DNA from 3 places in the Nocardioides sp. CPCC 206347 genome. Region 2 is predicted to be linked to each of the others. Evidence: predicted binding sites of a transcription regulator. Region 2 holds the regulator's gene; each other region holds the start of a gene.
What was found. Region 2 encodes LexA, which represses DNA repair genes until DNA is damaged. Its sites were predicted from a motif close to TCGAACANNTGTTCGA; they were not measured.

Region 1 (10,568 bases), on a different contig from region 2:
GTGTCAGCCCGATCAGCCGGAACTCCGGCAACGGAGTCCAGTTCGTCTTCGGCAACAACAGCCGGATCACGGTGAGCGACACAGCGCACGTCGAGCTGTGCGGCCCCACCAACGGCGGCGACGCGCCCATGACGCTCTACCAGCAGCAGTCGGGTTCGACGGCGAGCCCTGTCGTGGTTCCTGAAGCGAGTGCTGGCACCGTCGACCAGAAGACCGGAAACGGTGGCGGGTTCAAGTGGACCACTGGCGTCCCGACTCCTGCCGGAACGACCATCCGCAACGCGATCGCGTCGCCCGATGCGCTCAGCTACTCCTGGCTCGTCGCCGGCAACAACGACGACGTGGGCATGGACCTGCGCGACTTCCCGGGCCTGTCTGCCATTCCGGCCGGGTCTGACATCACCTCGGCACAGGTTCGGGTGAAGTACCGCAAGTCCAGCGCGCGAAACCTCACGGTCACCGTCAACGGCCAGACCCCGTCGAACGTGGCGATCAGCGCTCCGAGCCCGACGCCGACTCCGACCACCACCGAGTGGGGTTCGGCCGACATCGCGTCGCAGCTTCGCACCCAGCTCCAGGGTGGCTCGTTCAACGCCACTCGGCCGACCCTCGAGCTGCGACTTCTCGACGCGGCGGCGGCCGACACCCTGGTCATCGACGCAGTCACCCTGTCGGTGACCTACGTGCCGCCGACGCTCCGCGCCGCAACTGACAACATCATGTTCATCAATGCTCCGGCGGGTAACTTCCACGGCGAGTTCGTGATCCAGGGAGCCACCTTCGCACCGAACGGATTCGTCCGACTCGTTCCCGGTTCGTTCGACGATGCGCTGGTCGCGTTCCGCTGGGGCCTGGTCGCCCGGGGCGTCGACTTCAAGGCACAGCCGTCCCAGACGTTCGGGTACCCGCTGGTCTCGATCCCCGACGCAGGGGTCGGGCTCGGGAACAAGGTGACGGTGGTCGACCTCAAGGTCTACGTCTGTGTCCAGGCCGGGACCTGCGCCACTGGTGGCAAGCACGCCCTGACAGCGCGCGTGATGATCACCGATCCGCCGTACGACACTTCCGGTACCTTCGAGGGCATCCCCGAACCCGGTGTGCGACAGATCAAGGTTCTCAGTTGGGCGGAGCAGAACTGACCACGCAGGAGATCCTCAGCGTCTTCGTCCCAGTCTTCGCCGGCCTTCTCGGGTTGAATATCGGGTCGTTCCTCAACGTCGTCGCGCACCGCGTGCCGGCGGGGGAGTCGATCGTCAGCCCACCGTCGGCGTGCCCGAGGTGCGGGCACGAGATCCGGAACCGGCACAACGTGCCGGTGCTCGGGTGGCTGGTCCTGCGGGGGAAGTGCTTCGACTGCGGGGAGCCGATCAGTGCGCGGTACCCGCTGGTCGAGCTCGGGACGGGCGTGGCGTTCGCGCTGGTCGCGCTGCGGCTCGGCACCGACGAGCAGGGACTGCGGTTGCTGCCGGCGTACCTCACCTTCGTGGCCATCGGGATCGCGCTCGCGCTCATCGACCTGGACGTCCAGCGTCTGCCGGACAAGATCGTCCTGCCGTCGTACGTCGTCCTGGCGGGTCTGCTGCTGATCGACTGGGACGGGGGAGCGCTGCTGCGCGCGCTCGAAGGCGCGGCGATCCTCGGTGCGTTCTTCTTCATCGTCTGGCTGATCGCGCCCGGGGGCATGGGCTTCGGTGACGTGAAGCTGTCCGGGATCGTCGGCGGGATGACCGCGTACCTGACGTGGGGGACGTTCCTCGTCGGCGCGTTCATGGGGTTCCTGCTCGGCGCCGTTGCCGGGGTGCTGCTGATGGCCGGCGGCAAGGCCGGGCGCAAGACGGCGGTGCCGTTCGGGCCGTTCATGATCCTCGGCGCGTTCGCCGCGATCCTGGGCGCGGGGGGCCTGGGGGACTATTACCTGGAACTGATCGGGTACTAGTCATGTGTCAGTCAAGGCGGGACAGTCTCGAGCCCGACAAGTGGGCAGGATTTGGGGTGGAACTCCCGTGAGCGGACTCAGCCAGATCGACAAGCTGTATCCCACGCCAGATCCTGACTACCCCGAGTTCCTTCCGGCCCATCCGAAAAATGCGCACATCGACTGGATGGCATTCATGGCCTACGTCGAAGAAGGACGCCCGGATCAGCCTTCGACGTACAACTTCTATCTTCGTGCACAAGGCCGCGTTGACGCCGTCTGGCTGAATGGCATCGCCCAGCCTCTCGTTTCACCGGCGCTGCGGGAGGTCATGCACGACGTCGCCGGAGAGGACCTCGATTTCCTGCCCGTGGCCGTTAACGAAGAGCCGTACTGGTTGATGCGAGTTCAGACCCGTATAGACGCGCTTGACCCCGATGCCTCACAGTTCAACCGCGGCTCACGCGGCAACATCAAAACGATCCAGCGCGCCGTGTGGCTGTCCGACCGGATCACCGACCCAAAGATGTTCACCATCCCCCAAACACCTCGAAGCATCTGGGCAACTCCGTCGGTCGCCGATGCGTACAGGAGTTCTGGATGCACTGGGCTCAACTTCGGTCCTTATGGTGAAGTCGTGTGACCGAGACATGTCCGTGAGCGAGGCGGAGGGGGAGGCGGGAGCTGAGGTGGCACTCGCCATTGGCGTGGATTCCGGGATGCTGTTGTTCGCTGATGCCTGCGATACCGACATCGGCCTGGAAGAAACCAAGCCGTGGTGGAGCGGCAGAGTGCCGCTTCCCAGTTGTGGTTGGGTCGCCACGACTCACGCTGTTCTGATTGATACCGGCGGAGATGATGAGTTTCCCGTCGAGGCCGACACGGATCACGGCTTGTGTCGCAGGCTGGTCATTGCGTTCGACGAACCATCGGACCGGGAGTGGCAGCATTTGAAGATTCTTGGCGTGCCGTCGCACCTGTTGTTCGTGGGTGACCCTGGGATGGCCCAGCAGTTCGAGGTCGAGCCCCTCGCACAGGCGATCGCGGCTCCTGGGGTCTGGCTGGTGACGCGTTCAGAAACCGCGAACGTTCGAATCGACATACAGCAGACGCTTGAGCCTGACGCCGGAACTCAGACGACTGCAGTTCGTGTGTCGATGTGAGGTCCAGAACGAGCCACAGGTCGCCTGGCTCGTCGCCGACCAGCGGAAGTGTGGACATCGGAAAAGCGGGATCGGCACAGGGCCTGCCGAATGATGGAATGTCTTCAACAGGCCGTGGTGGTCGCAATCCCGTGCAGTGTCCCCTGCATGGAGCGGCCGCCACGGCCTGAATTGGTGAATCAGTACCAAGCCTGCCTCGTTTTACCTGCGGTGTGACCCGGAGTTTGTTCAAAATTTCTGCGGCTTGGGGTTTCCCGCGGGTTCGAACGGGTGTACGATTGACCGTAGGTCACGACAGCCGGAGCCCCGTGCGGGGAGGAGGGTGTCGAGGCCGAGTCCAGGTCGGGACAGTCAGTGCCCAAGGAAGGGCCGCCGGTCGGGCGACACGTGTTGTAGCCGTGCTCGTCCGCAGGAGAAGACATGACCGCCACCGTCGCCACGGGTGTTCACCCGATTATGGCGTGCGTCCAGACGGTCTCGAACGCGGTCGCCGATGTCGCCGACGTACAGCCGATCTTCATGTCGACCGATGAGAAGAAGGCCGCTCTGGTGGGGCTGGCCGCTGGGGAAGCGGCGCTGGCAGAGCTCCGGTTGCGGGTTCTGGCGAGTTCCGACGACGTGGCCGACGAGGCGGGTGCGTACGACGCCGCAGCGTGGTTCTCGCAGGCAACGAAGGCAGACCCGGCAGCCGCGCGCGCCGACCTGCACCTGGCGAAAGCGCTGGAGGAACGGCCGCTGGTCGCTGCCGGGATGCGTGAGGGCGGGGTGTCGCAGGCGCAGGCCCGTGTGATCGTGGCCGGCGTCGATGCGCTGCCCAAGGAGCTCGGGCCGGAGGTGCTCGCCGCGGCTGAGCGGACCCTGGTCGGGTACGCCGCCGACTTCCGGCCGCGCGAGCTGCGCAAGATCGCGCGGCACGTCCTCGGGGTGGTCGCGCCCGAGATTGCCGAGGAAGAGGCTGGCAGGCAGCTCGAGGCCGAGGAGGCCGCCGCGCGGGAGAAGGCGTCGCTTAAGTTCCGCGACCTGGGTGATGGGCGGACCCGTGTTTGGGGCGTGCTGCCGACGTCGGTGGCGAACCGGTTGAAGGCTTACCTGCAGGCGTACACGTCACCGCGGCGCTGGTCTCGAGACGGTTGCGGCGCAACCTCCTCGACCAACGAGGGGGAGCGGGTGCCGCAACACCGGGCGTACGCGTGGGCGCTCGCCGCGCTCCTGGAGGCGCTGGACCCCGACAACCTGCCGGAGCATGGCGGGGACGCCACGACGGTGATGGTCACGATGACGCTGGAACAGCTCCTGGCGGAGCTGGCCACGGCGGGGCTGTTGTCCGAGGGCGACGAGATCTCGGCATCCGAGGCCCGGCGGCTCGCCTGCCAGGCATCGATCATCCCGGTGGTGCTCGGCGGCAAGGGTCAGGTGCTCGATCTCGGCCGGTCGCAACGGCTGTTCTCCAAGGCGCAGCGCAAGGCCCTCCGCTTACGTGACAAGGGCTGCCGTGCCGAGGGCTGCGACGTCCCGGCCGCGTGGACCGAGGCCCACCACCTGAAACCGTGGTCAAAGGGTGGGAAGACCGACCTCGAGGACGGGATCTGCTTCTGCAGCCACCACCATCACCGGATTCACGACCATGCGTACTCGCACGAGTTGTTGGCGAATGGGAATGTCAGGTTTCACCGACGGAGATAGGCCGTGGCTCGTCGGAACTCGATGAAGGTGACGTCGCGGCAGGCGCCGTTTTGGCGTGCCCCGGAACTGCGCGGATCTGCCGAGGACCGTGCGGCCTCCTCGGCTCAACGCACCTGACGAATCTGTCGTCCGAACGGCCAAAACAGGACAGATTCGTCAGGTACGACGCGCACCCGTTCCGTCCGACTGTGCCGCGACGGGAGCGGAGCCGCGCATCGCACCTAGTCGTCGAGCACTTTGCGAGCTTCGCCCCACTCGCGCTCGAACTCAGACTTGTCGATGTCGTCATGCGGGAAGTCCCAGTCTTGGAGGGGCTTCTCCGGAGCAATGCCGTACCGGCCCTCATACGCCTGGACCGCAGCGATCCCACTGGCGTCACGCGCGGCGACAACCTCATCAAGTGCAGCTGCAGCCCGCGGGCGGCGTTCAGACCCCGCCAGTTCGACGGATCGCGTGATCCAGCCGTCATCTGCGACTTCCCAGAGGAAGGTTACGTCCCCTTCATCCCAGTGCGACCGCACCCACCTCGGCATGGATGGATCGTTGCACCGATGGACTGCCCTGTCATGCCGCTGTCGGAGCGGGATCTGCCCGAACGGGGAGCGGCATGCAGAGCGCGAACTCAGCCTGCCGCGAGACCTACCCGTGACAACATGTGCGCGTGCCCTTTGAGCCAACCGTGACCTCGAAGGTCGCCGAGATCCTCGCGACGGTCGTGGAGTGCGGTGGCGAGGCAAGCGGTGCGCATCTGCTCGACACTTGTGGCTTAAACAAGGCTCAGTTGACTCGCCAGCTCCGATGGATGGAGATGCAGGACTTCGTCAACCAGGTTGGGTCGTGGAATGACGGTGGTCTGTGGGTTCGCGCAACGGCCCTCGGTCGAGCGATCCTCGCTGCACAGCCCTGAGCCCTTCGCGCTCTTGCAGCTGATCGGCCGTGCCGACGTGCGGTCACGAGTTCCGGCACTCGGGCAGACTGCGACGCATGAGCGACGGCCTAAGAACCGAGATCCTGCTGTCGATGCAACGGGCGCTTTGGGAGCACGTGACTCAGGACCTCCGTGGCGTGGCAGTGGAGTACTCGGGAGAGTTGGATCGCGGAGCGCACGTTGTCGCTCGGTTCCTGTACGAAGGCGACGCTGGCCCGTTGCAGCGCGAGTGTGTATCTGAGTCGGAGGCGTACTTCTTGGCGGACTTCCTGCCCGACATGTCTACCGAGTTCGTTGCTGTCGACCACGCAGATCGCGATCTTCAGGGCGACGAGATGTGGGTCTTCCTGCGGTGGGAACCAACACCGGAGTTGCCGGATCAACCGCACTGAAGCGCCCGACCAAGCCGCTGTCGGAGCGGAACGCCGGACCATGCCGCTGTCGGTGCGGGAACCCGCACGGGCGGGCACATGGGCGCACGACGGCAGCGAATCGTGCGAGCATCAGATGTGACCGATCCACGGGATATCTCCACCATGTTCACCTTCTCGCAGAGCAATCCTTCCGGAGCTGGACAGGGAGACGTGGCAGCGCTGCTTCGCCGAGTTGCCGACACGATTGATGGACTCGGCGACATCGAGATCTACGACGTCACGTTCCGATCCGAGGTCACCGACGGCGAAGACGACCTCACAATGTCCGTCTACTACGACCGCCCCGAGTAGGGACGAGACATCCTCCGACGCCCGACCATGCCGCCGTCGAAGCGGAGTCTCGATCCGGCTACCGGTTGGCCTGAAAGCTGCCGACAGGCGAGTGCGACTCGCTCCGCCGGTCAGTACGGCCCTGTTGTTACGGAGATGTAGGCCTCCGCGAACACCGCACACGCAAGAAGGACTGCAGCCGAGACTGTCCCGAGCAAGATGCCTCGGCCGACAGGACGGCGGATGAGAAAGAGTCCGGCGGTCAGGAAACAGGCGGTCACGGTCCCGACGACTTCCAGCCACTTTTGGAACTCAGATCCGGAGTAGTAGGAGTCGCCGTCGTGGACGGCCAGCCTTGCGACCAAGCCGGTCAGTAGGAGACCCGTTAGGCAGGTGGCCAGCGACTCCCGACTGAAACGTCGGGAGCCATCAGAACTCTGCATGAACCGATCATGCCCAGCGGAGCCGCCTCTGTCTGACAGATTGATGGACCGGTTACCTTGTCGACGTAGACAGCGCCTGCGTGCCGCTCCTGATAGATCCGAGACGCACGGACATGCTGCGAACAGGACGGTCGTGACGATCAGCGAGCAGCCGGCCGTAAGGTCGTGCAGATGAAGTTCCGGCAGCGGCGTCAGCGCACGGCTGATCTGCACGTGCAGTTCATCTGGGGCGGCGAACCCGTCGAGGGTTGCGATCCGATTGCATTGCTTGTTGCATCAGACGAGCCAGAGGCTGCAGTTGCACGTGCCGGAGCGTTGGGTGTCTGGCACGCCTCGGTACTCGATGACATCAGGATCAAGGCCAGCGAGGCGGAACACGCCGCAGCCGACCCGCAGGGGTTTGTGTGGCGTCGTGCTGACGAAATGCAGTGGCGAGGTTCGGGATCCTGGCCAGGTCTTCAGAGATGACGGCTGAACCACCGTTTCAGTCCTACAGCAAGGATCCGCTCCGGCGGCGCGCTTGAGGCCGAGATCTCGTTAACCCGCTCCGATCGACCATGCCGCCGTCCGGGCGGAGGCTGACAGAGGCAGCCCAAGGATCGAGACCCTCATCAGCCGTACTCATCTGCGTCGATGTCTGCGCCCATGGCCACCAGAAGCTCGAGCTGTTCGCGCTCCATCGACCATCCCAACAGCTGATGCTGGCCGGCCATCTTCTCCCACTCGTGCCCGTCGTCATCGGTGACCGGCTCACCGAGCGACTCCTCCTCGCCGTCCTCATCATTGAAGTACCGCACGACCTGAAGGCACGCGCTGACGTCGCCGCGTTCGACAAGCGCACGGACGCGATCCGCGACCGGCGCGATGCGATCGAGCACCTCGGATATCTGTTCATCCAGCCGAAGTCCGAGCGTTTCGCAGGAGATCTTCCAGGAGTGGCTTGCGGGGCGGAGCGGATCGCTGCTGTCGCTTCCCTGAACCCTGACCGCATCAGGCTCCATGCCGAGGTGAGCGGAGATCTCAGCCCCAGTCGTCTCGTTGCTCCCCAGCGCAAAGTAGACGTACTGGCTCATCCGCATGGGCCAAGTGTCGCAAGTTGCTGCGCAACCCCCTCGACCGGCGAGGCGTCTCGATACGTCGCTCGTTCCTCGCGACTGCTCGACGAGCTTGCGGGTCAGCGGGTCAGCGGGTCAGCGGCCGGAGAAGCAGACCAGGCAGGACGACGGGTCGTGCTGGATGTTGCTGTCGTGCAGGCGGTCGCTGCGGGAGAGGAAGTCGTCGAGGGCACGCTCGGAGGCGGCGATCTCGAGGATGACCTCCTCGAGCTCGGGCGACAGGCGCGGGCCGGTCTGGACCTCCGAGCCCTGCTCCAGGACGGTTTCGGACGCGAGTGCGCTCATGGTTGCTCCCCCAGCTTCTGCCCGAGTCCTCAGTGTTCAGGACCCTTTGCGATCTCCCTCAGGCCCTGTTCCTCGAATATCCACGCTGCATCACACCGGCGCAATGGGGGAGGGCAAGGTCAGGCCGAAAGCGGGACAAGGTCCCATCACAATTGACTACTGGAGGGCGGCCGTGAGGCGCATGACATTGTCGACGAACCGCACTGTGCGCGGCCGGCGGTCCCAGTCGGCCAGCGTGAGCTCCTTCGACAGCGCGCGATAGCCGTCCTCGACCTCGCGCATCCGCGCCACCACGGCAGGGTCCGGGAGCATCAGCGACACCTCGTAGTTGAGGCCGAACGAACGCATGTCCATGTTGCTCGACCCGATCACGGCCACCGTGTCGTCGATGGTGAAGTGCTTCGCGTGCAGGATCAGCGGGGCCGGGTAGCGGTGGATCCGGACGCCGGCTTCCAGCAGCGCGCGATAGTACGACGCCTGCGCGTGCCCGACCATGAACTGGTCGGCGACCTCGCTCACGAACAGCTCCACGTCGACGCCGCGTTCGGCGGCCGTCGTGACGGCGTACAAGAGCGACTCGTCGGGGACGAAGTACGGCGACGTCAGGGAGATCCGCTCCGTGGCGGCGTAGATCAGCGTGGTGAACATGCGCAGGTTGTTCTCCGCCGCGATGCCCGGGCCGCTGGGCACCACCTGGCAGGGCACGTCGAGCACCTCGTCGGGCCGCGTGTCGGGGGTGCCGTGAACTGCGACGAGCTCGACGACGTCACCCGTCTCGACGTACCAGTCGGTGGCGAAGACGCCGTTGAGGCCACCCACCACCGGGCCCTCCAGGCGCACCATCAGCTCGACCCACTCGCGACCCAGCCGGTGGTTCTTCGCGCTGTGGTAGCCCGGCTCGGTCAGGTTCAGCGAACCCGTGAAGCCGACGCTGCCATCGACCACCAGGATCTTGCGGTGGTTGCGCAGGTCCGGGCGCCGGAAGCGGCCCTTCAGCGGCTTGATCGGCAGCATCGGGTGCCAGTCGATGTCGGTCTTGCGCAGGCGCCGCAGCATCCGGTGATAGCCGGCGATCCGCCGCGAACCGAGGTGGTCGAACAGCAGGCGTACGTCGACCCCGCGGGCCGTCGCGCGGATCATCGACTGGAAGAGCGGGTCGGTCACCTCGTCCCACGCGGTGATGTAGAACTCCACGTGCACGTGGCTGCGTGCCCGGTCCACCTCAGCGGCCATCTCGAGGATCAGGGCCTGGTAGTCGTCCCACAGCTGGACCTCGTTGCCGCCGGTCAGCGGAAGCGCGCCGAGGTGGTGGTTGAGCGAGGCGACGCGGGCGATCGGCGCCGGCAACCGGTTGGTGTCGAACGTCATGGGGAGCCGGTCGGTGCGCTCCCGGATCGCGCGGATCGCCTCCCGCTGGCGGCCGATCCGGCGCGAGCCGAGCCGGGTGCGGCCGAACATCAGGAAGACCAGGAACCCGATGATCGGCTCCACCATGATGAGCAGCAGCCACGCCATCCCGGTCGACGGCTTGCGGTTGCCCGGGATGACGCCGAGGGCGATGAGCCGGAGACCCACCTCCAGGATCAGGAAGATCAGGCCGACGGTCGACGTCGGGTCGGGCCAGGTCATTGCTGCAGACTAGGAGACCTGCAACCTCTCTCAGCGGAAGGCGCAGCCGGACTTCACGCCGAACCGTCGCAGGATCACTGCGGCGGGGCAGAACCCGGTGATGCTCGACTGGAGCAGGTTGGACCCGACGAAGGCGGCGAGCAGCAGCCACCACGTCGAGACGAGAGTGGCCAGGACGACGCTGACCAGGACGAGCGTTCCGGCTAGTGCGAAGACGGCGCGGTCGATGTTCATGTCGTTCTCCTTCTCAGGCGGGGTGCTCGGCGGCCAGCGCGTCGGCGAACTCGCAGAACGCGTCGTACGCCCGGGCGCCGTGGATGGTGGCGGGTCCGCCGTGCATCAGGAACGTCACGCCGATGGCCTCGGCGGCTTCCTGCCTGGTGGCGCCTGCTCGCGCCGCCGCCTGGCCGTGCGACGCCACGCAGCCGTCGCAGCCCTCGACGACACCGATCGCCAGCGCGATCAGCTCCTTGGTCTTCTTGTCGAGCGCGCCGTCGGCGAAGGCCGCCTTCGACAGCTCGCCGAAGCCCTTGTAGACGTCGGGGATGGCGCGGCGAAGGCTGCGGTGGAGCGGGGAGAGGTCGTCGAGGACGACCTTGCCGTGGGGCGAGGCCTGGGGCGTGATGGAGCTGGGCTCGGTGGTCATGGTGATGTCCTCTCGGTCGGTCATTCGTGGGCGAAGGTGATGGTGGGCAGGAGGCGC
Region 2 (10,568 bases):
GACACCGAAGACCGCGCGCTTGGGCTACTGAGCCACGAGGTACTCACCGCCCGGCGCTTGCATGAGTTCGTCATCCTTCGCACTCTGCTCGACGGACCATCGTCGATCCAACGACTTCGCGAGGTATGCGCCGACGAAGGCTTGCCGTCGACTCGCGCCGTTGTCGAGGGTGCCGTCGACACGTTCACTCTGGCCCACCACGCTGAGGCGGACTTGAAGCGCTACACGCGGGGCGTCGTCGAACGCACGGGGGACGACGTTCGTCTCAGGGCTGACGTCGTCGCCGCCTACGAGGGCAACAAGACTTTCCGCAACGCTGTGGCCGACATCCTCAAGACGGGCATCGCGCTAGTCAGCGACCGGTATCGACGCGACGTCCCGTTCACCCCGGGAATGCAGTACGGCCGCAAGGAAGCCACGCGACTCCTGTCCCTCCCTCGGAAGTGGACATCAACGATCTACGGCTACAAGGCCGACATGGCCCAAGGCGTCTGCCCGATCTTCGTCACCCTCCACAAGGCTGATGACGTCTCTGCGAGCACCGCCTACGAGGACGCCATCGTGGATCGCTCAACGATGGTGTGGTTCACCAAGTCCCAGCGGCACCTCAAGAGCCCCGTCGAGCGGGCCATTGCTGCCAACGAACTCGACCTCCACGTGTTCGTGAAGAAGGACGATGCCGAGGGCAAGGACTTCTACTACCTCGGTAGCCCAACGGCGTACGACGCCGAGGACACCACGATGACCGACGGCAAGGGTAACCAGCTCCCTGTCGTGAAAATGCTGTTGCGTTTCGACGAACCGATCGAGTCGGCACTGTTCGACTACTTCCACCCCACGGTGACGCTTTAGCTTCTCGTCAGCCCGTTATTGGCTGGGATCGGATCAACCTGGTTGATCCAATCTCGGCCAATGATCCCAACGCCGAAGGCCCGGCCCCCTCGCAAGAGGTGACCGGGCCTTCGTGTGTCTCGATACGCCCTCGCCTAACGGCTCGGGCTACTCGACGACCTTGCTGTCAGCTGCAGCCGCTGGTGCTGCCGCACCCTTCGCACACGTAGCACGAGCCAGCGGGCCGCATCTTCGTGCCACAGGTGAGGCACAGCGGGCTGTCGACGGCGGTGCCGGTGAGCTGCTCGAGGAGCTCGGCCGTGGTCTTGGCGACCTTGACCTCGACGGCGGGGGCACCGGCCAGCGGGTCCTCGACGATCTCGGCGTCGGTGGGCTCGGAGGTTTCGAGGCTCGTCGCTTGCGCTCCTCGCACCTCAACCACCGGGGCGTCGATCAGCTCGGACGGGCTGCCGATGTCCTCCTCGAGGGGCTCGTAGGAGCCGGTCTCGAGGTGGCGCTGGCGCTCCTCGGCGGAGTAGATGCCGAGGGCGGAGCGGTCGTCGAAGGACAGGTAGTCCAGCGCCAGGCGGCGGAAGACGTAGTCCATGATCGACTGCGCCATGCGCACGTCCGGGTCGTCGGTGAGGCCGGCGGGCTCGAAGCGCAGGTTGGTGAACTTCGAGACGTAGGTCTCCAGCGGGACGCCGTACTGCAGGCCGATCGAGACCGCGATCGAGAAGGCGTCCATCACGCCGGCCAGGGTCGAGCCCTGCTTGCCGAGCTTGAGGAAGATCTCGCCGAGCGTCTTGTCGTCGTGCGCACCCGAGGTCATGTAGCCCTGGGCACCGGCCACCGTGAACGAGGTGGTGCGGGCCAGGCGGGACTTCGGGAGGCGCTTGCGGGTCGGGGCGTAGACGACCTTCTCCACGACCTTCTCGATGACCTTGGCGGCATCCGCGGCGTCGGCAGCGTCAGCGGCGTCCTTCTTGGCCTTGCCGCCACCGTCGGCCAGGGGCTGGCCGACCTTGCAGTTGTCGCGGTAGATCGCGGTGGCCTTGAGGCCGAGCTTCCACGACTCCATGTAGATCTGCTCGATCTCCTCGACCGAAGCGGACTCCGGCAGGTTGACCGTCTTGGAGATCGCGCCCGAGAGGAACGGCTGGCAGGCCGCCATCATCTTCACGTGGCCCATGGGCTTGAGCGAACGCTCGCCCATCGCGGTGTCGAAGATCTCGTAGTGCTCGGTCTTCAGGCCCGGAGCGTCGACGACGTGGCCGTGCTCGGCGATGTAGGCAACGATCGCCTCCACCTTCTCGGCGTCGTAGCCCAGCTTGCGCAGCGCACGCGGGATCGTCTGGTTGACGATCTGCATCGAGCCGCCACCGACGAGCTTCTTGAACTTGACCAGCGAGAAGTCCGGCTCGATGCCGGTCGTGTCGCAGTCCATCATGAAGCCGATGGTGCCGGTCGGCGCGAGCACCGAGGCCTGCGCGTTGCGGAAGCCGTTGGTCTTGCCGAGCTCGACGACCTGCGCCCACTCGGCGGAAGCCAGCTTGTGCACCTCGGCGTCGGAGATGTGCAGCGTGCGGACCGTGTCGTTGGCCGCCTGGTGCTTGCGCATCACCCGGTTGTGGGCCTCGGCGTTGCGGGCGTAGCCGGCGTACGGACCGACGATCGCGGCCAGCTCCGCCGAACGACGGTACGACGTACCGGTCATCAGGGAGGTGATGGTGGCTGCCATCGCGCGGCCACCGTCGGAGTCGTAGCCCAGGCCCATCGCCATCAGCAGGGCGCCGAGGTTGGCGTACCCGATGCCGAGCTGGCGGTAGTCGCGGGTCGTCTGGGCGATCGGCTCGGTCGGGAAGTCGGCGAAGCAGATCGAGATGTCCATCGCGGTGATGATCAGCTCGACGGCCTTCGCGAACAGCGGCGCGTCGAACGTGTCGTCGTCCTTGAGGAACTTCATCAGGTTAAGCGAGGCGAGGTTGCACGAGGAGTTGTCGAGCGACATGTACTCCGAGCACGGGTTGGACGCGGTGATCCGGCCCGTCTCCGGGTTGGTGTGCCAGTCGTTGATCGTGTCGTCGTACTGCAGGCCCGGGTCGGCGCAGGCCCAGGCGGCCTCGCTGATCTTGCGGAACAGGGTGCGGGCGTCGACGGTCTCGATGACCGAGCCGTCCTTGCGCGAACGCAGGCCGAACTCGCGACCCTCTTCGACGGCCGTCATGAACTCGTCGTTGACGCGGACCGAGTTGTTGGCGTTCTGGTACTGCACGGACGTGATGTCCTTGCCGCCCAGGTCCATGTCGAAGCCGGCGTCACGCAGGGCGCGGATCTTGTCCTCTTCGCGCCACTTGGTCTCGACGAACTCCTCGATGTCGGGGTGGTCGACGTCGAGCACGACCATCTTGGCCGCACGACGCGTGGCGCCGCCCGACTTGATGGTGCCCGCCGAGGCGTCGGCACCGCGCATGAAGGAGACCGGGCCGCTCGCCGTACCACCGGAGGACAGCAGCTCCTTGGAGGAGCGGATGCGGGAGAGGTTCAGGCCGGCACCGGAGCCGCCCTTGAAGATGAAGCCCTCTTCCTTGTACCAGTTCAGGATCGAGTCCATCGAGTCATCCACCGACAGGATGAAGCAGGCGGAGACCTGCTGCGGGGACTGGGTGCCGACGTTGAACCAGACCGGAGAGTTGAAGGAGAAGTACTGGTTCACGAGCAGCCAGGTCAGCTCGTGGTCGAAGATCTCGGCGTCCACCGCAGACGCGAAGTAGCCGTTCTCGATGCCGGCCTTGGTGTAGCGGGAGACCACCCGGTCGATGAGCTGCTTGAGACCGCGCTCGCGCTCGGGGGTGCCGACGGCGCCACGGAAGTACTTCGTGGTGACGATCGTCGAGGCGTTGAGGGACCAGAAGTCGGGGAACTCGACACCGAGCTGCTCGAAGACGGTCTCGCCGGTCTTCCAGTTCTGCTGGACGACGTCGCGACGCTCCCAGTTGATGGCGTCGTAGGGGTGCACGCCCTCGGTGCTGAAGACCCGTTCGATCTTCAGACCCTTCTTGTGGCCGCCGGTTGCGGTGGCTGCCTCGGTGTTGCTGGCCGTCTCGGTCATGTCTCTCCTGGTCTCCTGGTACGTCGTGCGGCGGTGTCTGTTCAAAGGTGTCTCTAAAAACCGGTGAATCCGAGAGGGGGGTGGCCCGGCAGGCGGCTTCCCCACCACCTGCCGGGCGTCTGTGGTCAGCCCGAGGGGGCTGGTTCGCTCTGCAACTGCCGCTCGGCGCGCAGGAGAGCGATCTCGTTCTCGAAGTCGGCCGCGGAGTCGAACCCGCGGTAGACCGAGGCGAAGCGAAGGTAGGCCACCTCGTCGAGGCGACGAAGCGGGGAAAGGATCGCCAGGCCCACCTCGTGGGCGGCGATCTCGGGGCTGCCGGCGAGGCGCAACTGGTCCTCGACCTCCTGGCCCAGGCGGGCCAGGTCGTCCTCGTCGACGGGGCGTCCCTTGCACGCCTTGCGCACACCCGAGACAGCCTTCTCGCGGGTGAACGGCTCGGTGGCGCCGGAACGCTTGAGCACCGTCAGCTGCATGGCCTCGACGGTGGTGAAGCGCTTCTCGCAGTCCAGGCACATCCGGCGGCGGCGGATCGCACAGCCGTCGTCGGAGACCCGCGAGTCGAGGACCTTGGTGTCACTGTGCTTGCAGTACGGACAGTGCATGAGCCCTCCTCACGAGAACCTGGGTGGCGGATGCTGTGGACAGAGGGGGAGCCTCCTGTGCACAACGGGACGAAATCTGTGCGTTTCCACCCCTCGTCCTGTGGACTAGATGTGGAGAACTACATCGTTGTAACTACTAGATGTAGTGGTAACCGTACGCCTCGACCACCACGGGTGCAAGCCCGGCCCCCAAGGAGTTCGAAGAAGTTTTTCGGGCGGGCTCATTTGCGCTCCGAACCGGCCCATCGGAGGGTTGAGGGGACACGTCAGCCACCCATCGGACACAATGACGCCGTGGCGGGAGGCAAGCGATCCGGAGACCGGGCCAAGGCAGGTTTTCGACCTGATCTCCTGCTGCTTGCCGTCGGGATCACCTTCGCGCTGGTGGCCTGGGGATACCTCGTCTTCGCCGCGATCGACTTCGGCGCCACGGCCCGCCACGACGGCAAGGCCAGCGCCTGGTTCTTCCTGCTGATCGCCTGCGTCGGCGCCATGTTCTGCCTGTTCCTTGCGTTCATGCTCGCCGTACGCCTCTCGCGTGCGGTCGGCTGGAGCGAAGGCCCCCAGCCCCGCGTGAAGCGCGACCCCAGCCTTCCCAAGGGCGGCAAGCGCGCCGCTCGGTAGCGCGCGGACAGCCCGGGCGGACAGCGCGAAGGGCGAGGTCCGGCTGCATGAGCCAGACCCCGCCCCTCGTCTTCCCCTGCACCCGTCGGGGTCGAAGCGACGGGCGAGCTGTGGTTACTCCGTCGGAACGCGGAGCTGCTGGCCGGCGTAGACCATGCTCGAGTCGAGCGTGTTGAGCTGCTGGATCTGCTCCATCACCGAGCGGACGTCGTCGCCGGTGGTCGAGGCCACGTCGCTGGCCAGGCCCCACAGGGTCTCGCCGGGCGCCACGGTGACCACCTCGACGGCGGGAGCGCCGCCGCCCTCGCGGGTCGCGGCGGAACCGGCGGCGAGCCACACGGCGGCCGCGATCACCACGGCGAAGGCGAACGCGAGCACCACGAGCCGGCCGCGGCGGGTCAGCCGGACCTGGCTGTGCTGGCTGCGGGCACGCACCGGGCGGGCCGTCGTCGTACGACGAACGGTGGAGACCTGCGGGGCGAACGTGATGGTGCTCATGGAAACCTCCGGGGGAAGTGGACGGGCCATGTCTAGTCAGGCCGTCCGACAGAAGCTGATCGATCAGGCGTTCGATCGAACATGTGTACGAGGTTAGATCAGGTGTTCGAACAAATCCAGTACCTGTTCGAACAAACACTCGACGGCGTGTCGCGACACGCCCTTCGAACAGATGTTTGAAGAACGGCCCGTTCATCGGTTAGCGTCGTCACATCCGATCCGGGCGATCTGCCGGAAGACTTGGGAGGGCATCCATGGCTGACAAGGCCAAGACCACGAGTGGCAGCACCGTCACGGAGCTGCCCGACGGCCCCCCGGACGCCAGTGGGCTGACCGCCCGCCAGCTGCGCGTGCTCGCGCACATCAAGGACAGCATCGAGAAGCGCGGCTACCCGCCGAGCATGCGCGAGATCGGCCAGGCCGTCGGCCTGACCAGCACCTCCAGCGTCGCCCACCAGCTGCGCACCCTGGAGGAGAAGGGCTACCTCAAGCGTGACCCCAACCGCCCGCGCGCCCTCGAGGTCTTCCTGCCCGAGGTGATGGCCGCCCGCCGCGCCATGTCGACGGTCGAGGAGACCGGTCACGACGGGTACGACGACACCGGCATCAACGACGCAGCGCCGACCCCGCGCAACGTGCCGGTCGTCGGCCGGATCGCGGCCGGTGGCCCGATCCTGGCCGAGGAGCGCGTCGAGGACGTGTTCCCGCTCCCCCGCCAGCTCGTCGGCGACGGCCAGCTGTTCCTGCTCCAGGTCAGTGGCGAGTCGATGATCGACGCTGCCATCTGCGACGGCGACTACGTCGTGATCCGCCAGCAGCCGACCGCCGAGAACGGCGAGATCGTGGCCGCCATGATCGACGGCGAAGCGACGGTCAAGACGTTCCAGCGCAAGGCCGGGCAGGTGTGGCTGCTGCCGCACAACCCCGCGTTCGAGCCGATCGACGGCACCAACGCCACGATCCTGGGCAAGGTCACGGCGGTCCTTCGCCGGGTCTGACGTAAGGTCAGGGGGTTCAATCCGTCGACCACGAAGGCCGAACTTCCCCATGACGCGCCGCAGCAACCTGCCCTTCTCGGGGCTGCTCATCGCCCTGCTCGCCCTCCTCCTGCTCGTGCCGTTCCTCGGCACCGCAGCGCAGGCCGACCCTGGCGACCCAGCGGACCCGGGTGCGGCCGCGGCGGAGACCCCGCAGGAGGTCGCCGAGGAGGCCCTCGAGACGGTCGAGGACCTGCTCGACCCGGCAGCCACGGCGACCATGCCGGACGCCAAGGACCACGGCAAGGACGCGACCCTCGCCCTGCGCGACCTGGCGGCCAGCCGCGCCGACCTGCCCAAGGACAAGAAGGACGACGCCGGGCGCCTGCTCGCGCGACCGACCGACGGCGCCAACGCTCCCGGCAGCTACGAGTGCGAGGGCAACACCGGCCCGCCCTGCTACCAGACGCCGGAGAACACCCCGCTGTGCACCGGCTACCTCTGCGTGCACTACGTCGACGGAGCCGACGCGAGCGCCGCCGACCCCGAGAACGGCCCGGGCGGCCGTTGGTCCGGCACCGACGCCAACTACCCCGACTACGTCGAGTTCGTGGCCCAGGCCTTCTCCGTGGTGGCGAATGCCTACACAACGGCCGGCTACCAGCGGCCCGCGGGCGACGGCTTCATCGGCGGGAACGGCGCCGACAAGGTCGACGTCTACATCGCCGAGCTCGGCCAGTTCGGCATCTACGGCTACTGCGCGACCGACCAGGAGATCAGCGGCCACGGTGCGGCACCCGCCTACTGCGTCGTCGACAACGACTACAGCGCCGCCGACTACCCGAGCCACACCCCGGCGGACAACCTCAAGGTCACCGCTGCCCACGAGTACTTCCACGCCGTGCAGTTCGCCTACGACGCGAACGAGGACGGCTGGTTCATGGAGGGCACCGCCACCTGGGCCGAGGACGAGCTCTTCAACGCGATCAACGACAACCGGTCCTACCTGCCCTACGGCCCGCTCGGCGTGCCCAGCCAGCCCGTCGACCGCTGGGGCAACCTCGCGCAGTACGGATCGTGGATCTTCTTCCGGTACCTCGGCGAGCGCTACCCCACCTCCCAGGGGCTGCTTCCCGTGATCGTGCGCAAGATGTGGGAGAAGGCCGGCGCCGGGCAGTACTCCGTCCAGGCCATCACCTCGGCGCTGACCGACCTGCGCACCACCATGAACGTGCAGTTCGCCGGGTTCGCCTTCTGGAACCGACGTCCCTCCGCGTTCTACTCCGAGGGTGCCGGCTACGCCCCCACGCCGCTGTACGGGACCTACAACCTCAGCGCCTCCGCGCCGTCCAAGAGCCTGCGCTTCCAGCTGCACCACCTGAGCGCCAAGCACTACCGGTTCGTCCCGAAGATGACCGGCGCATGGAAGCTGCGGGTCCAGCTCAACCTCAACTACATCATCGCGGGCGGCGCCGCGGTCGTGACCGTGAAGAAGAAGGGCCAGGCGCCGGTCGCCAAGATCGTCGCACTCAACAGCACGGGCGATGGCGTGTCGTCGTACTCCTTCGGTGGAGCCGTCGACTGGGTCGAGGTGGCTGCGGTCAGCGCCAGCACGCGCTACGTCAACTGCGGTACGCGCGACTACCAGTGGACCTGCGGCGGCCTGCCGAAGGACGACGGCGTCTACCAGAGCGTCGTGGTCAAGGCTGTGCGCGGCTGAGCCGCTTCAACGCAGCCCGGACCATGGCCGGGTCGGTCGTCGCCCACATGGGCGGCAGGCTCGACTTGAGGAACGAGCCGTAGCGGGCGGTCGCGAGCCGGGGGTCGAGTACGGCGACCACGCCACGGTCGGACGTCGTACGGATCAAGCGACCCGAACCCTGCGCGAGCAGCAGCGCCGCATGGGTCGCGGAGACCTGCATGAAGCCGTTGCCGCCGGCCTTGTCGGCCGCCTTCGAACGGGCACTCATCAACGGGTCGTCCGGGCGCGGGAACGGGATGCGGTCGATGATGACCAGCTGGCAGGTGTCCCCCGGGACGTCGAGCCCCTGCCACAGGCCGAGCGTGCCGAACAGGCAGGTGTGCGGGTCCTCGACGAACTGGCGGGCGAGCTCCGGGAGCTGGGCGTCGCCCTGGGCCAGCGTGGTGAGGTGCGGCAGGGCGGTGCGCACGTGCTCGGCCGCGGCCTCGGCGGCACGTCGGCTGGAGAACAGCCCCAGCGTGCGGCCGTCGGCGGCGTCGACCAGCTCGGTGATCTCGTCGAGCTGGGCCTTCGCGAGGCCGTCGCGGCCCGGCGGTGGCAGGTGCCGGGCGACGTAGAGGATGCCCTGGCGGGGGTAGTCGAAGGGGCTGCCGACGTCGATGCCGCGCCAGGGCTGCTTGTCGGAGGTTTCGAGGCTCGTCGCTGACGCTCCTCGCACCTCAACCACCGACGCCTCGCGTGAGCGTTCGCTGGGCTTGAGGCCGACCGAGGTGGCGATCGAGTCGAAGTCGCCGCCGAGCATCAGGGTCGCCGAGGTCAGCACCACCGTGTTGTCGGTCAGCAGCTTGTCGCGCATCGGGCCCCACACCTGCAGCGGCGCGACGCACAGGGTCGGCGGGATCCGGTCGGTGCCCTCGGTGCGCCACAGCACGTCGGACTCCGAGCACGCCGCCATCCGCTCGGCGGTCGCGAAGACCTCCTGCACCATGCCCTTGGCCTGGGTGAAGGCCGGGTCCGGCTCGCTGCCGGCCTCGGCCTTGGGGAATGCGGACGCGCAGGCCCGGGCGGCATCGCGCACCAGGACGAGGGCGTCGGACAGCTCCTCGGGCAGCGTCTCGAAGCGGCCGGGGCTGGCCTCGGAGACGGCAGCGCGCAGTGCGTCGGCAGCGTCGGCGAGGTCGTCGGCCTCGTTGCCCTCGACGTGGCGGACACTGCGACGGGCAGCCCGCTCGACCTCGGCCGCCCAGAGCTCGTCGGTCGCGGCCTGGGTCACCCGGGCGGCGAGCTCGTGCGCCTCGTCGATCACCACGGCGTCGTACTCGGGGATCATGGGGATGCCCTCGATCGCGTCGATCGCGAGCAGCGAGTGGTTGGTGATGATCAGGTGCGAGCGCTGCGCCTTCTCCTTCGCGCGCTCGGCGAAGCACTCCTCGCCGTACGCGCACTTGCTGGCGCTGAGGCACTCGCGTGCGGAGACGCTGACCTGGCGCCACTCCTTCTCGGTGTGCCGCGGCGCCTCGTCGCGTTCGCCGGTCTCCTTGGCCTTGGAGGCCTTCTCGGCCCACTTGCGCAGCTCGAGGACCTTCGCCCCCATCGTCCCCTCGGGGATCTGGATCAGCTCGCCCTGCTCGTCGGGCGCACCTTCCCGGATCCGATGGAGGCAGGCATAGTTGGACCGGCCCTTGAGGACGGCGTACGTCGCATCGAGGCCGGGCGTCGTGCCGACCGCCTTGACCAGGCGGGGCAGGTCCCGCTCGACGAGCTGGTGCTGGAGCGCCAGGGTGGCCGTGGCGATCACGACCCGCCGGTCATGGAGCAGCGCGGGGACGAGGTAACCCAGCGACTTCCCGGTGCCGGTGCCCGCCTGGATGAGCAGGTGCTCCTTGTCCGCGAAGGCACCCGCCACCGCGTCGGCCATCGCGACCTGGCCGTCGCGCTGCTGGCCGCCGAGCGCGGCCACCGCGGTCGCGAGCAGCTCCCGGACGGGGTTGGCCTGCTGCGCGGCGTCGGTGGTCACCGGAGAACCCTAGATGGTCGGGCCGACGGTCACCGACGCCCCTCCACAGGCGTCTCGACTACGCCGCTCGTTCCTCGCGGCTACTCGACGAACCTGGCCCGGTCTACGGGGCGAACGCGCCGCCGCGGATGACAGCCCGGACCTCGTCGACGGTGATCGCGTGCGGATCGAAGTCGGCGAGCCACCAGGTGGCCCCCGCGGCCTC
Region 3 (10,568 bases), on a different contig from region 2:
AAGCGCCCCGGGACGGCCCAGGCCGAGGCAGCGGCAGCGGCGGGCAAGGATGAACAGTCAGGGAACGGCTGAGGCTTTGTCCGAAAACCGGTGGGGACTTGGGGCCGACCGCACCGAGCAGGCAGAATCCTAGGCATCACTTCCGGCGACCCAGGGGAGTCACTCGCGTGAGCGGTCTGAAGAAGACGACCGAGAAGAACATGATGCTCTTCTCAGGACGTGCCCACCCCGAGCTGGCCGATCAGGTCGCCGAGCTCCTGGGACAGCCTCTCGTGCCGACCCAGGCCTACGAGTTCGCCAACGGCGAGATCTACGTGCGCTACGAGGAGTCGGTTCGCGGCTGCGACGCGTTCGTGATCCAGAGCCACACCACTCCGATCAACGAGTGGATCATGGAGCACCTGATCATGGTCGACGCGCTCAAGCGCGCGTCCGCCAAGCGGATCACCGTGGTCATGCCGTTCTGGGGCTACAGCCGCCAGGACAAGAAGCACCGCGGTCGTGAGCCGATCTCCGCGCGCCTGATCGCCGACATGTTCAAGAGCGCCGGTGCCGACCGGATCATCACCGTCGACCTGCACGCCGACCAGCTCCAGGGCTTCTTCGACGGCCCCGTCGACCACCTCATGGCGCTGCCGCTGCTCGCGGACTACATCAAGTCCAAGTACGGCGACCAGCCGCTCGCCGTGGTCTCGCCGGACGCCGGCCGGATCAAGGTCGCCGAGCGCTGGTCCGCACGCCTCGGTGGGGCGCCGCTGGCGTTCATCCACAAGACCCGTCGCACCGATCGTCCGAACGAGACCGTCGCCAACCGGGTCGTCGGTGAGGTCAAGGACCGGATCTGCGTCCTGACCGACGACATGATCGACACCGGTGGCACGATCGTGAAGGCCGCCGAGGCGCTGATGGCCGAGGGCGCGGCAGGCGTCGTCATCGCTGCCACCCACGCGATCCTCTCCGAGCCTGCGGTCGACCGCCTCAAGAACAGCACCGCTGTCGAGGTCGTCATCACCAACACCCTGCCCGTGCCGGCCGAGAAGCAGTTCGACAAGCTCACCACGCTGTCGATCGCGCCGCTCGTGGCCCGCGCCATCCGGGAAGTCTTCGAGGACGGCTCGGTCACGAGCATGTTCGACGGCCACGCCTGACGCTTGCGCTGCGGACTACCCCCGGTCAGGCCTCGTCGAGGCCCCGCACGAACGCACCGAACCCCGGCAGGGTGAACCGCACCAGGCCGTGGCCGACGGGCTCGATCACGCCCTTCTCGATGAGGCGTTCGCGCGGAACGCTGATCGCGCGGGAGTCGACGCCGAGGCCAGCGGCGATGGCGGCCCGGGTGACGTTGCCGTCGCCGGCGGCGGCCATCGCCGCGAGGAACCTCTGCTCCGACTGCGAGGCCGCCCCCCAGCGCGCGCGATGCATCGCGGTGATCTGGTCGCGGGCGACGGGTAGCCCGCGCTTCACCGCGGTGAGGGTGAGCCGGGCGCCCTTGTCCGGTGGCGCGGCCTCCCAGGTCGTGCTGCCGAGCAGCTGCAGCAGGTAGGGGTAGCCGCGCGACTCGTTGACGATGGCGGTGAGCGCGGCCTCGGTCCACCCGACACCTTCGGCCTCGGCCGGCGCAACGAGGGCCGCCCGGGCGTCGTCCGTCGACAGGACGTCGAGCGAGACGAAGGTGCTGCGCTCCCCGAACGTGGCGGCCCGCGTCAACGCCTCGGGGGTGACGGGGAGGCCGGCGGCGACCGCCGCCATCGGGTTCTCCGCGCGTTCGCCGTCGAGGTTCTGCAGGGTGTTCAGGAGGACGGACATCTCCTCGGCAGAGGCGGTGTGCAGCTCGTCGAGGAGGAGCAGCAGGCCCGCACCTCCCCGGCTCCGTACCGAGGACGCCGCCCCGTGCAGCAGGGACTCCAGCATGCCGACGGCCGCCATCGGCGGCGGCGTCGTCTCCTTGCGCGCCACCTCGGCCTGCACCTTGGCCCCGGGAAGTCCGACCTCCACCGTCAGCCGATCGAGCTGTCCGCGCCACCGGTTGCCGGCTGCGCCACCGGGTACGGCGTCGGCGCGCTCGAGCGCGCGGCCGATGCTGTGCGCGATCTCGGGCAGGACGGGTTGCTGGCGCGAGCACGCGACCCAGGCGGTCACGAAGCCGGACTCCTCGGCCCGGCGCTGGCCGGCCCGCAGCAGCGACGTCTTGCCGATGCCACGGGGTGCGTGGAACAGGAGGAGCGGACCGCCGAGCTCGCCGAACGTCGCGACACGGCCGAGCAGTCCCTCGATCCGCCGCATCTCCGCGGTGCGGCCGGCGAGGATCCGCGGCACCTGGCCGGGGGTGTAGGGATTGTTCGGCATGGCGATCTCCCGAGCGTGATACGTCTTTATACTTCGCCCAAGCATAAAGCGGTATCTCCTCCCGGGGAAGGTGCCCGGAGGTACGGGTCGGTGATCTCCCTGGCCTGACCGGGCCCCGGCTCAGGTGAGTGTCGGTACCAGTGCGGTGCCCTCGCCCTCGACCAGCGCAGGATCGGGTCGCCGGCCCGATGCGATCATCAGCAGCTCCTGCATCGGCCCACTGACGACCGGCCCCTTGCCGCGGGCCCACTTCACGTCGGTGGCGACCATCCGGACACTCCGGACGAGCTTGCCCGTACCCATCAGCGGCGCGAGGCGTCGTACCCGGTCGGCGGCGACAGCCGCCGCTGCCGGAGGCATCTCACGGGTCCGCCCGAGCGGGCGGACGATGTCCTGGTGGTGCAGGAGTGCGTCGATCAGCGGCTCGACCGACGTGGTCGTCGGGACGTGGTGGGTGCTGGTCGCGTAGCGCTCGAAGTCGGACAGGATGCTGTCGCGCGTCTCGCGGGCGCCGAGCCGCTTCACCTCGCGGAAGATCATCGAGTTGTAGCCACGGCCGAGGTTGCGGGCCATGAGCCCGCCCATGTCGCGCCAGCCGATCTGGGGTGTCGAGATGACGTGGGCGGCGACGTCGTGGACGGTCCACCCGGGGCACAGCGTGTCGTGGGACCAGTCCTCGTCGGGGAGCTCGGCGAGCAGGCCGGCGAGGGCCGCCCGCTCCGCATGGATGTGGCGCCAGAGCTCGCTCTTGTCCATGGGACCTCCTTGGCGGCTCACGAGATGGTCAGGCTTCCTGACTGCTATCGTCAGGTGAACTGACTTGTTCGTCAAGCCCCCAGGAGGAGTGGTGACCGATCCCCACCCGGCGCTGCTGATGTTCATCAGTGCGCGGTACGCCGAACAGCGGATCCACGAAGCGATCGTGGCCGCCGGGTTCGACGACCTCACGCCGGCGATGGCGCGCGTCGCCGCGCGCGTCGCGGAGCAGGGGAGCAGGATCACCGACCTCGCCGAGCAGGCGCGGATCACCAAGCAGAGCGCGAGCGTCCTGGTGGACCAGCTCCTCCGGGCCGGGTACGTCGACCGGGTGCCCGATCCGTCCGATGCCCGTGCCCGGCTCGTGGTCGGTGCCCCACGGGGGGACCGGGCGCGGGAGGTGGCCCGGCGCGAGGAGCGCGCGATCGAGCGGGAGTGGACCAGCCGGCTCGGCCCGGAGGCGATGGCGGCGCTCCGTGGAGCCCTCGAGTCGCTGCGCGAGATCACCGACCCCTACCGCTGACCGGAATTTCGCCGTACCCCCGGATCGTGGGTAATCTTCTCCGGTTGCCTCGGCGAGGGAGCTCCCGCTTCTATGACTCCGTGATCGACTGGGCCGGCTCGTAGTACGTCACGACGCCGCGCGCCCTGCCGGTCACCGGGTGAGGGAAGCGCGGCGCTCCTGTTTCCGCAGGCTCCCACCGAGACCCAGACGATCCAGGAGATTCCCCATGAGCACCGAGAAGATCAAGGCCGAGATCCGCGCCGAGTTCGGCAAGGGCGCCGCCCGCCGCATCCGTCGCGAGAACAAGATCCCCGCAGTCGTCTACGGACACGGCAACGAGCCGATCCACGTCACCCTCCCGGGCCACGAGACCATGATGGCGATCCGCCACGGCGGCGCCAACGCGCTCCTCGAGCTCGACATCGACGGCACCGTCCAGCTCGCCCTGACCAAGCAGGTCCAGGTCGACCCGGTCCGCCGCGTCCTCGAGCACGTCGACTTCGTTGCCGTCGTTCGCGGCGACAAGGCCACCGTCGACGTCCAGATCCACGTCGTCGGCGAGGCCGAGCGGGACACGCTGGTCGTCACCGAGAACAACACCATCCAGGTCGAGGCCGACGCCACGAGCATCCCCGAGTCCATCGAGGTCAACATCGAGGGCGCCGCCGCCGGCACCCAGTTCCTCGCGGGCCAGATCGAGCTGCCGAAGGGCACCACCCTGGTGACCGACCCGGAGACGCTGATCGTCAACGTCACCGGCGCGCAGGACAGCGACACCGGCGAAGAAGAGGCCGCCCCCGCCGAGGGCGAGGCCGCTGAGGGCGAGACCGCCGAGGCTGGCGACAGCGAGTGACCTTCGGCCGGCTCAGGTGGTTCCTGGGCCGTCTGATCTCCCCGGCACGTTCCATCGTGCCGGGGAGTTCTGCCGTTCCTGAAGAGACCGACGAGACCGAGGAGGTCCCCGTGGCAGACGACACCAGCGCCGATGTGTGGCTCGTCGTCGGGCTCGGCAACCCCGGGCCGTCGTACTCGGGGCATCGGCACAACATCGGCTACCTCGTGGTCGACGAGCTCGCCCGCCGGATGGGCAGCGGCTTCCGCGCCCACAAGACCGGCCGCGCCGACGTCGTCGAGGGCCGCTTCGGTGCGCCGGGCACGACCTCGCCGCGCGTGGTCCTCGCCAAGGCACGCACCTACATGAACGAGTCGGGCGGTGCCGTCAAGGCGCTGGCCACCTTCTACAAGGTGCCCGCCGATCGGATCATCGCGATCCACGACGAGCTCGACATCGACTTCGGCACCCTGCGCAGCAAGCTCGGTGGCGGCGACAACGGCCACAACGGCCTCAAGTCGATGCGGTCCTCGCTCGGTACCGGTGACTTCTACCGGGTGCGCGCCGGCATCGGCCGCCCGCCCGGTCGCCAGGACGTCGCCGACTTCGTGCTGTCGAACTACTCCGGCGTCGAGCGCAAGGAGCTGCCCTTCCAGGTGGACTCCGCTGCCGATGCCGTCGAGTCCCTGGTCGCCGACGGCCTCGAGAAGACCCAGCAGCGCTTCAACTCGTAGCCGCGACTTGGGGTTTGTCACGCCCGAGTCGGGGTTTGTCACCGCCGAGTTGTGCCTTGTGTACGACGGCGCGGACACAAACCCCAACTCGGCGGTGACAAACCCCAACTCGGCGATCGCTACGCTGCGCGGGTGACCTTCGATCCCGGCGTACCCCCCGCTGACGTTGTTGCCGATGACCACCGGTTCGCGGCCTGGCTGGCCGAGGCCGCGGGCCAGCGCTTGCTGGAAGTCCGCTCCGAGGGCCTCGAGGGCAAGGAGCTCAAGGACGCCGGCGACCGGGCGGCCCACGTGCTGCTGATGGACCTGCTCGCGACGTACCGCCCCGACGACGCCGTCCTGTCCGAGGAGGCGCTCGAGAACGCCGCCGACAAGGACGCCCGGCTGCAGGCCGACAAGGTGTGGATCGTCGACCCGCTCGACGGCACCCGCGAGTTCTCCGAACCGCCGCGCGACGACTGGGCCGTGCACGTCGCGCTCTGGCAGGGCGGCACCCTGATCGCCGGCGCGGTCGCGCAGCCGGTCCTCGGCGAGACGTTCAACACCGGTGCCCCGCCCGTCGTCCCCGTGCGTACGTCGACGCGGCCCCGGATCGCGGTCTCCCGTACCCGCCCGCCCGCCTTCGTGCAGGCGCTCGCTGCCGAGATCGACGCCGAGCTCGTGCCGATGGGCTCGGCCGGGGTGAAGATGATGTCGGTGGTCCGTGACGTCGCCGACGCCTACGTCCACGCCGGCGGCCAGTACGAATGGGACTCGGCCGCTCCGGTGGCCGTTGCCCGCGCCGCCGGCCTGTTCACCTCACGGGTGGACGGAAGCGAACTGGTCTACAACCAGGCCGACGTCTACCTGCCCGACGTGATCGTGTGCCGCCCGGAGCTGTCCGCGCAGATCCTCGCGTTCATCGCTGCGCACGGCACGGACTGATCCGACGCCCCGCCATGGCTGAGCAGAAGGTCGCGCAGGAGGAGGCCCGGTCGCCGATCGACTGGCCGGCCACCTTCGCGGGCGCAGCCGCGGCGGTCACGGTGGCCGTCCTGCTCTCGACGCTCGGCGCGGCCGGCACCCTGATCGGCGCTGCGCTCGGCAGCGTCGTCGCGACCGTCAGTACCGCCCTCTACAAGCAGGGCATCGAGTCGAGTCGCCGGCGGATGGCCGAGGTCCAGGCCGTCGCCCTGCAGAAGGTGAACCTGGCGGACCAGGACCTGCGCCGGGCGGAGCGGCGACCGTCGGGGCCTCGCGCCGAGCAGGACGTCGCCCGGGCCCGTGAGCGACTCGACGAGGCCAGCAGTGCCCTCGAGCCCGACACCGGTCCGCCCGCGGCCGAACCGCCCGCAGCGGCCGAGCCGGGTCGCTGGGCGGCCCTGCCCTGGCGGCGGATCGCGCTGCTCGCGGTCGCCGTGTTCGTGCTCTCGCTCGCCGTGATCAGCATCATCGAGGTGCTGGCAGGCAAGAGCGTCTCGACGATCACCGGCGGAACCGATGACGACCGCACCTCGATCACCGGGATCTTCGGGGACCGCACCGCGCCGGACGACGAACCGACCGAGCAGGTCACCCCGACCGACTCCACCCAGGAGCCGGCCGAGTCCGACTCGACCACGCCGACCCAGGAGACGTCGCCCACCACGACCGACGCGACGGAGCCGACGCCCTCCGGCACCCCGACCGAGACGGTCACGGTGACCGAGACGGCCACGGAGTCCGTCGACCCGGTGGATCCGACGGCCTCGGTCACCCCCTGACCGGGCGGGCCGAAACCCGGTTGTGGCGCGGCCTCTCACTGGAGAGAGTGGCCGCATGACGTCGTACATCTCGCACACCACGGTCGACAGCCTCAACGCCTACGAGCTCTCGGAGTGGTGGAAGCCCGTCCTCGGCTACGTCGACATCGAGGGCGACCCGAACCTGCCCGGTCACGTGGAGTGCGCGATCCGGGACCCGGAATCCGGCCACGAGATCCTCTTCCTGCAGGTGCCGGACGCCAAGACCCCGCTGAAGAACCGCGTCCACTTCGACCTGCGACCGCGCGAGGTCACCCGCGACGAGGAGCTGGCGCGCCTCCTGGAGTACGGCGCCACGCAGGTCGCCGACCACCGGGGCATCCACGGGCCCGGCTCCGGCTGGGTCATCCTCGCCGACCCCGAGGGCAACGAGTTCTGCATCCTGCGCTCGGACGCCGAGGTCGCGGCCCAAGAGGCCTGAGGCCTGGCGAGCCGGCTCGGCCATTCCAGCTCAGAAGACGTTGAAGGGCCGGAACTGGACCGAGATCCGCGGTCCGGCCGACGCCACCTTGGGGACGGCGTGCTCCCACGTGCGCTGGCACGAGCCGCCCATCACGACGAGGTCGCCGTGGCCCATCTCGACCGCGAAGCCCTCGCTCCGGCGCTCCGGGTCGCGCGGTCGCAGGTGCAGCTTGCGGGGGTCACCGACGGACACGATGGCGACCATCGTGTCGTGCGTGGAGCCGCGCCCGATGGTGTCGCCGTGCCAGGCGACGCTGTCGCGTCCATCGCGGTAGTAGCAGCACCCGGCGGTCCTGAACGGCTCGCCGAGCTCGTCGCCGTACCGGGCCGACAGGTCCTCGCGTGCCGCCGTCAGGGCGGGGTGGGGGAGGTCGTCACCGATCATGTACGTGTGGACCAGGCGGGGTACGTCGACAACGCGGTCGTACATCGACCGGCGCTCCGCGCGCCAGGGGACGTCGTTGACCAGCGCCGCGAAGACGTCGTCCGCGTGGGGGAGCCAGTTGCGGGCGACGTCGACCCACGCCCCGTCACTCAGGCCGCGTCGCTCGATCGGGCCGGTGTGGTCGGGCGCGACCGTCTCGAACAGGGTGCTCTGGAAGTCCACCGCCATGCGATCCATCGTACGACCCGATCGAACAGGTGTTCGTATGCCGTGGGCGTGTCGGTGTCCACGAATCCGATGGTTCGGGCAAATAAATCGGTGTTCGCCGGACGCGTCCCCGACCCCCTCCTACTGTCCGGAATGTGTCACCGGTCCAGGGGGGTTCGACAAGACGCATGCTCAAGCACGTGGAGATCCGTGAGTACGTCCGCGACCTCGTCCGTGGCAGCGTTCCGGGCACCGCGGCGCCGTCCGAACGCGACCTGGTGGACCGGTTCGGAGTCGCCCGGATGACCGTGCGCCAGGCGCTCGACGCCCTGGTCGGCGAGGGCGTCCTCGAACGGTTCCCCGGACGCGGCACCTTCGTCGCCGCGCCGCGTCGGGTCCCCACCGGTGTCTCCGGCTTCACCGAGGACATGGCGGGCAAGGGCCTGGTGGCCGACTCGCGCACGGTCGTCGCCGAGCGCCTCGCCCCGAGCCCGTCCGTCGCCGGAGCACTGCGCCTGCGGCCCGACGAGACGGTCGTCCACTGGCAACGGCTGCGTCTCGTGGACGGCCGCCCCGTGTGCCTGTCGGACGCCTTCCTGCCGGACCACATGGTCCCGGGTCTTCTCGAGAAGCTGCCTGCCAGCCTGTACGACGACCTGGCCGCCCGCGGGGTGCGGCCGACGTGGGCCGAGGACGACATCGCGGCCCGCACGGCGACGGACGTCGAGGCCCGCCTGCTCGACCTCCCCGTCGGTGGTGTGGTGCTGCGGCGTTCACGGCGCGCGATGTGGCGCGACATCCCGATCGAGGTGTCGCGGACGATCTACCGGAGCGACCAGTACTCGGTGGGCCTGTTGCTGCGCGACTGACGCCGACGCCCGCGTGGACCCGTCAGCTGCTCAGGCCGCCCAGCGGTGCGACCGTCTGGCCGGTCTCCTCGCAGACCCACTGCGGATCCGGGCCACCGAGGTCGGGGTCGATGTGCAACGCATGGATCGGCCCGTCCTGGCACCCCACGCAGACCGGCCAGAGGCCTTCGCGGGTGCCGCGGCCGAACCGGTCAGCCAGGGCGTCCTGGAGGTCCTGGGCGATGAGGCCGCCGATGTACGGCGCCCCGTCGACCCACTGCTCCAGCCACCAGCGACGTTCGGAGCAGGCCTCCTCGAGGAGGGTCACCGTGTTCGGCGTCCCGAGGGCGCGCGCCTCGAGGTCGGCGAGCACCTGCGCTCGGGCCACGTAGATCACGCTGTCGTCCACAAGGCCCATTGTGCGTTGGTTTCCCAAGGGCTGCCCGGAGCACGGGTGGGAGGTTGCGATGGTGGCGCGCGACGGGCTCCGGGACTAGCGTCGTCCTTGGCGTCCGGTTCTCGGTGCTCGTCCTGCCGGCGCTGTCCTGGTCACCGAATTCTGCGCCCCCTGGAGTCCCCATGAGCACCCGTCTCCTGCACATCATCGCCACGCCGCGTGGTCTCGCCTCCAACACCGGACGCGTCTCCAGCGTCCTGATCGAGGAGCTGCACCAGAAGTACGACGACCTCGAGGTCACGACGCTCGACCTCTTCAGTGCCGACCTGCCCGCCGTTGCCGGCGTGAACATCAAGTCGAAGTACGCCCTGATGACCGGACAGCCGGTCGACGAGGCGGCCACCGGCTCGTGGCAGGAGATCGAGCGCACCATCGAGCAGTTCCTCAGCGCGGACCTGTACGTCCTGACCGTGCCGATGTGGAACTTCGGCATTCCCTACGCGCTGAAGTACTACATCGACGCGATCGTCCAGCCGGGCTACCTGTTCACCTACAACGAGCAGGGCCAGCCGGTCGGCCTGGTCGAGGGCAAGAAGATGGTCTGCGTGACCTCGCGGGGCGGTGACTACTCGCAGCCACCGATGTCCAGCCTGGACCAGGTGCAGAGCTACCTGAGCAGCATCTTCGGCTTCGTTGGCATCGGTGACATCGAGTTCTTCCCGGTGCAGCCGTGCGACGTGACGGTCGAGCTGCGCAACGCCGCAGCCAAGGCGGCCATCGCCGACGTCCGGGCGTGGGTCGCGGCGGGCGCCTGGGATGCGCAGCCCGCGGTGGCGCTCGCTCCGTAGCGCCAGCGCCGGAGCGCCTACGCCGTGGTGTCGAGGGCGTCGATCTCGCGCGCCAGGTTCGTGCGGGCCGCGGACTCCCAGTGTGCGGCGCCGTACGCCGTGTGGAAGAGCCGTGGCTTGCTCGACAGCGCCCGCAGCACGTCGGCACGGCCCTTGTTGAAGACCTCGTCGGGTAGGTGGGCGTACTCCGTGCGCACCGCCGCGACATAGGCGTCGTAGCGGTCCGTGGGCGCGGCGAGGATCGCCAGGTCCGCGTCCGAGAGCGCGGCGCCGTTGTCGTCGCCCTCCTCGGGGCGGTGGTTCTCGGTCAGCCGCACCAGCCGGGCCACCTCGGCCACGGTGGCGGCGTCGGTGAAGGCGGGCAGCGCCTCCTCCGCCCAGCTGGCTGACCTCTCCTCGGCATCCCGCTCGCCGTCGTACACGGCATCGTGGAACCACGCCGCCAGCAGGACCGGCGTGCGGTCGTA

Region 1: ACOACQ_RS02655 (DUF222 domain-containing protein) is a predicted target of LexA. The motif match lies at 3,341-3,356, and genes of this name have one in related genera.
Region 3: ACOACQ_RS21920 (alpha-ketoglutarate-dependent dioxygenase AlkB) is a predicted target of LexA. The motif match lies at 8,051-8,066, and genes of this name have one in related genera.

Annotation. Positions count from the first base shown of each region.
Region 1 covers NZ_JBMCYZ010000001.1:547,220-557,787, reverse strand. The annotation lists gene ACOACQ_RS02675 (hypothetical protein) at 1-1,139, shown strand, start outside; gene ACOACQ_RS02670 (prepilin peptidase) at 1,121-1,936, shown strand; gene ACOACQ_RS02665 (imm11 family protein) at 2,004-2,558, shown strand; gene ACOACQ_RS02660 (hypothetical protein) at 2,572-3,078, shown strand; gene ACOACQ_RS02655 (DUF222 domain-containing protein) at 3,499-4,761, shown strand; gene ACOACQ_RS02650 (hypothetical protein) at 4,983-5,294, opposite strand; gene ACOACQ_RS02645 (hypothetical protein) at 5,441-5,668, shown strand; gene ACOACQ_RS02640 (hypothetical protein) at 5,746-6,081, shown strand; gene ACOACQ_RS02635 (hypothetical protein) at 6,199-6,414, shown strand; gene ACOACQ_RS02630 (hypothetical protein) at 6,525-6,836, opposite strand; gene ACOACQ_RS02625 (hypothetical protein) at 7,008-7,304, shown strand; gene ACOACQ_RS02620 (DUF4279 domain-containing protein) at 7,448-7,915, opposite strand; gene ACOACQ_RS02615 (hypothetical protein) at 8,027-8,236, opposite strand; gene cls (cardiolipin synthase) at 8,393-9,865, opposite strand; gene ACOACQ_RS02605 (YgaP family membrane protein) at 9,896-10,099, opposite strand; gene ACOACQ_RS02600 (carboxymuconolactone decarboxylase family protein) at 10,113-10,511, opposite strand; gene ACOACQ_RS02595 (MMPL family transporter) at 10,532-10,568, opposite strand, start outside.
Region 2 covers NZ_JBMCYZ010000002.1:225,293-235,860, reverse strand. The annotation lists gene ACOACQ_RS07315 (DEAD/DEAH box helicase) at 1-852, shown strand, start outside; gene ACOACQ_RS07310 (vitamin B12-dependent ribonucleotide reductase) at 1,019-3,943, opposite strand; gene nrdR (transcriptional regulator NrdR) at 4,069-4,545, opposite strand; gene ACOACQ_RS07300 (hypothetical protein) at 4,840-5,169, shown strand; gene ACOACQ_RS07295 (LysM peptidoglycan-binding domain-containing protein) at 5,284-5,667, opposite strand; gene lexA (transcriptional repressor LexA) at 5,922-6,665, shown strand; gene ACOACQ_RS07285 (MXAN_6640 family putative metalloprotease) at 6,715-8,364, shown strand; gene ACOACQ_RS07280 (ATP-dependent DNA helicase) at 8,345-10,363, opposite strand; gene ACOACQ_RS07275 (LLM class flavin-dependent oxidoreductase) at 10,467-10,568, opposite strand, start outside.
Region 3 covers NZ_JBMCYZ010000008.1:317-10,884, reverse strand. The annotation lists gene glmU (bifunctional UDP-N-acetylglucosamine diphosphorylase/glucosamine-1-phosphate N-acetyltransferase GlmU) at 1-72, shown strand, start outside; gene ACOACQ_RS21965 (ribose-phosphate diphosphokinase) at 168-1,148, shown strand; gene ACOACQ_RS21960 (AAA family ATPase) at 1,174-2,346, opposite strand; gene ACOACQ_RS21955 (maleylpyruvate isomerase family mycothiol-dependent enzyme) at 2,467-3,102, opposite strand; gene ACOACQ_RS21950 (MarR family winged helix-turn-helix transcriptional regulator) at 3,194-3,625, shown strand; gene ACOACQ_RS21945 (50S ribosomal protein L25/general stress protein Ctc) at 3,834-4,460, shown strand; gene pth (aminoacyl-tRNA hydrolase) at 4,571-5,173, shown strand; gene ACOACQ_RS21935 (3'(2'),5'-bisphosphate nucleotidase CysQ) at 5,306-6,097, shown strand; gene ACOACQ_RS21930 (hypothetical protein) at 6,112-6,915, shown strand; gene ACOACQ_RS21925 (VOC family protein) at 6,971-7,375, shown strand; gene ACOACQ_RS21920 (alpha-ketoglutarate-dependent dioxygenase AlkB) at 7,406-8,029, opposite strand; gene ACOACQ_RS21915 (GntR family transcriptional regulator) at 8,197-8,877, shown strand; gene ACOACQ_RS21910 (hypothetical protein) at 8,900-9,274, opposite strand; gene ACOACQ_RS21905 (FMN-dependent NADH-azoreductase) at 9,436-10,101, shown strand; gene ACOACQ_RS21900 (hypothetical protein) at 10,119-10,568, opposite strand, start outside.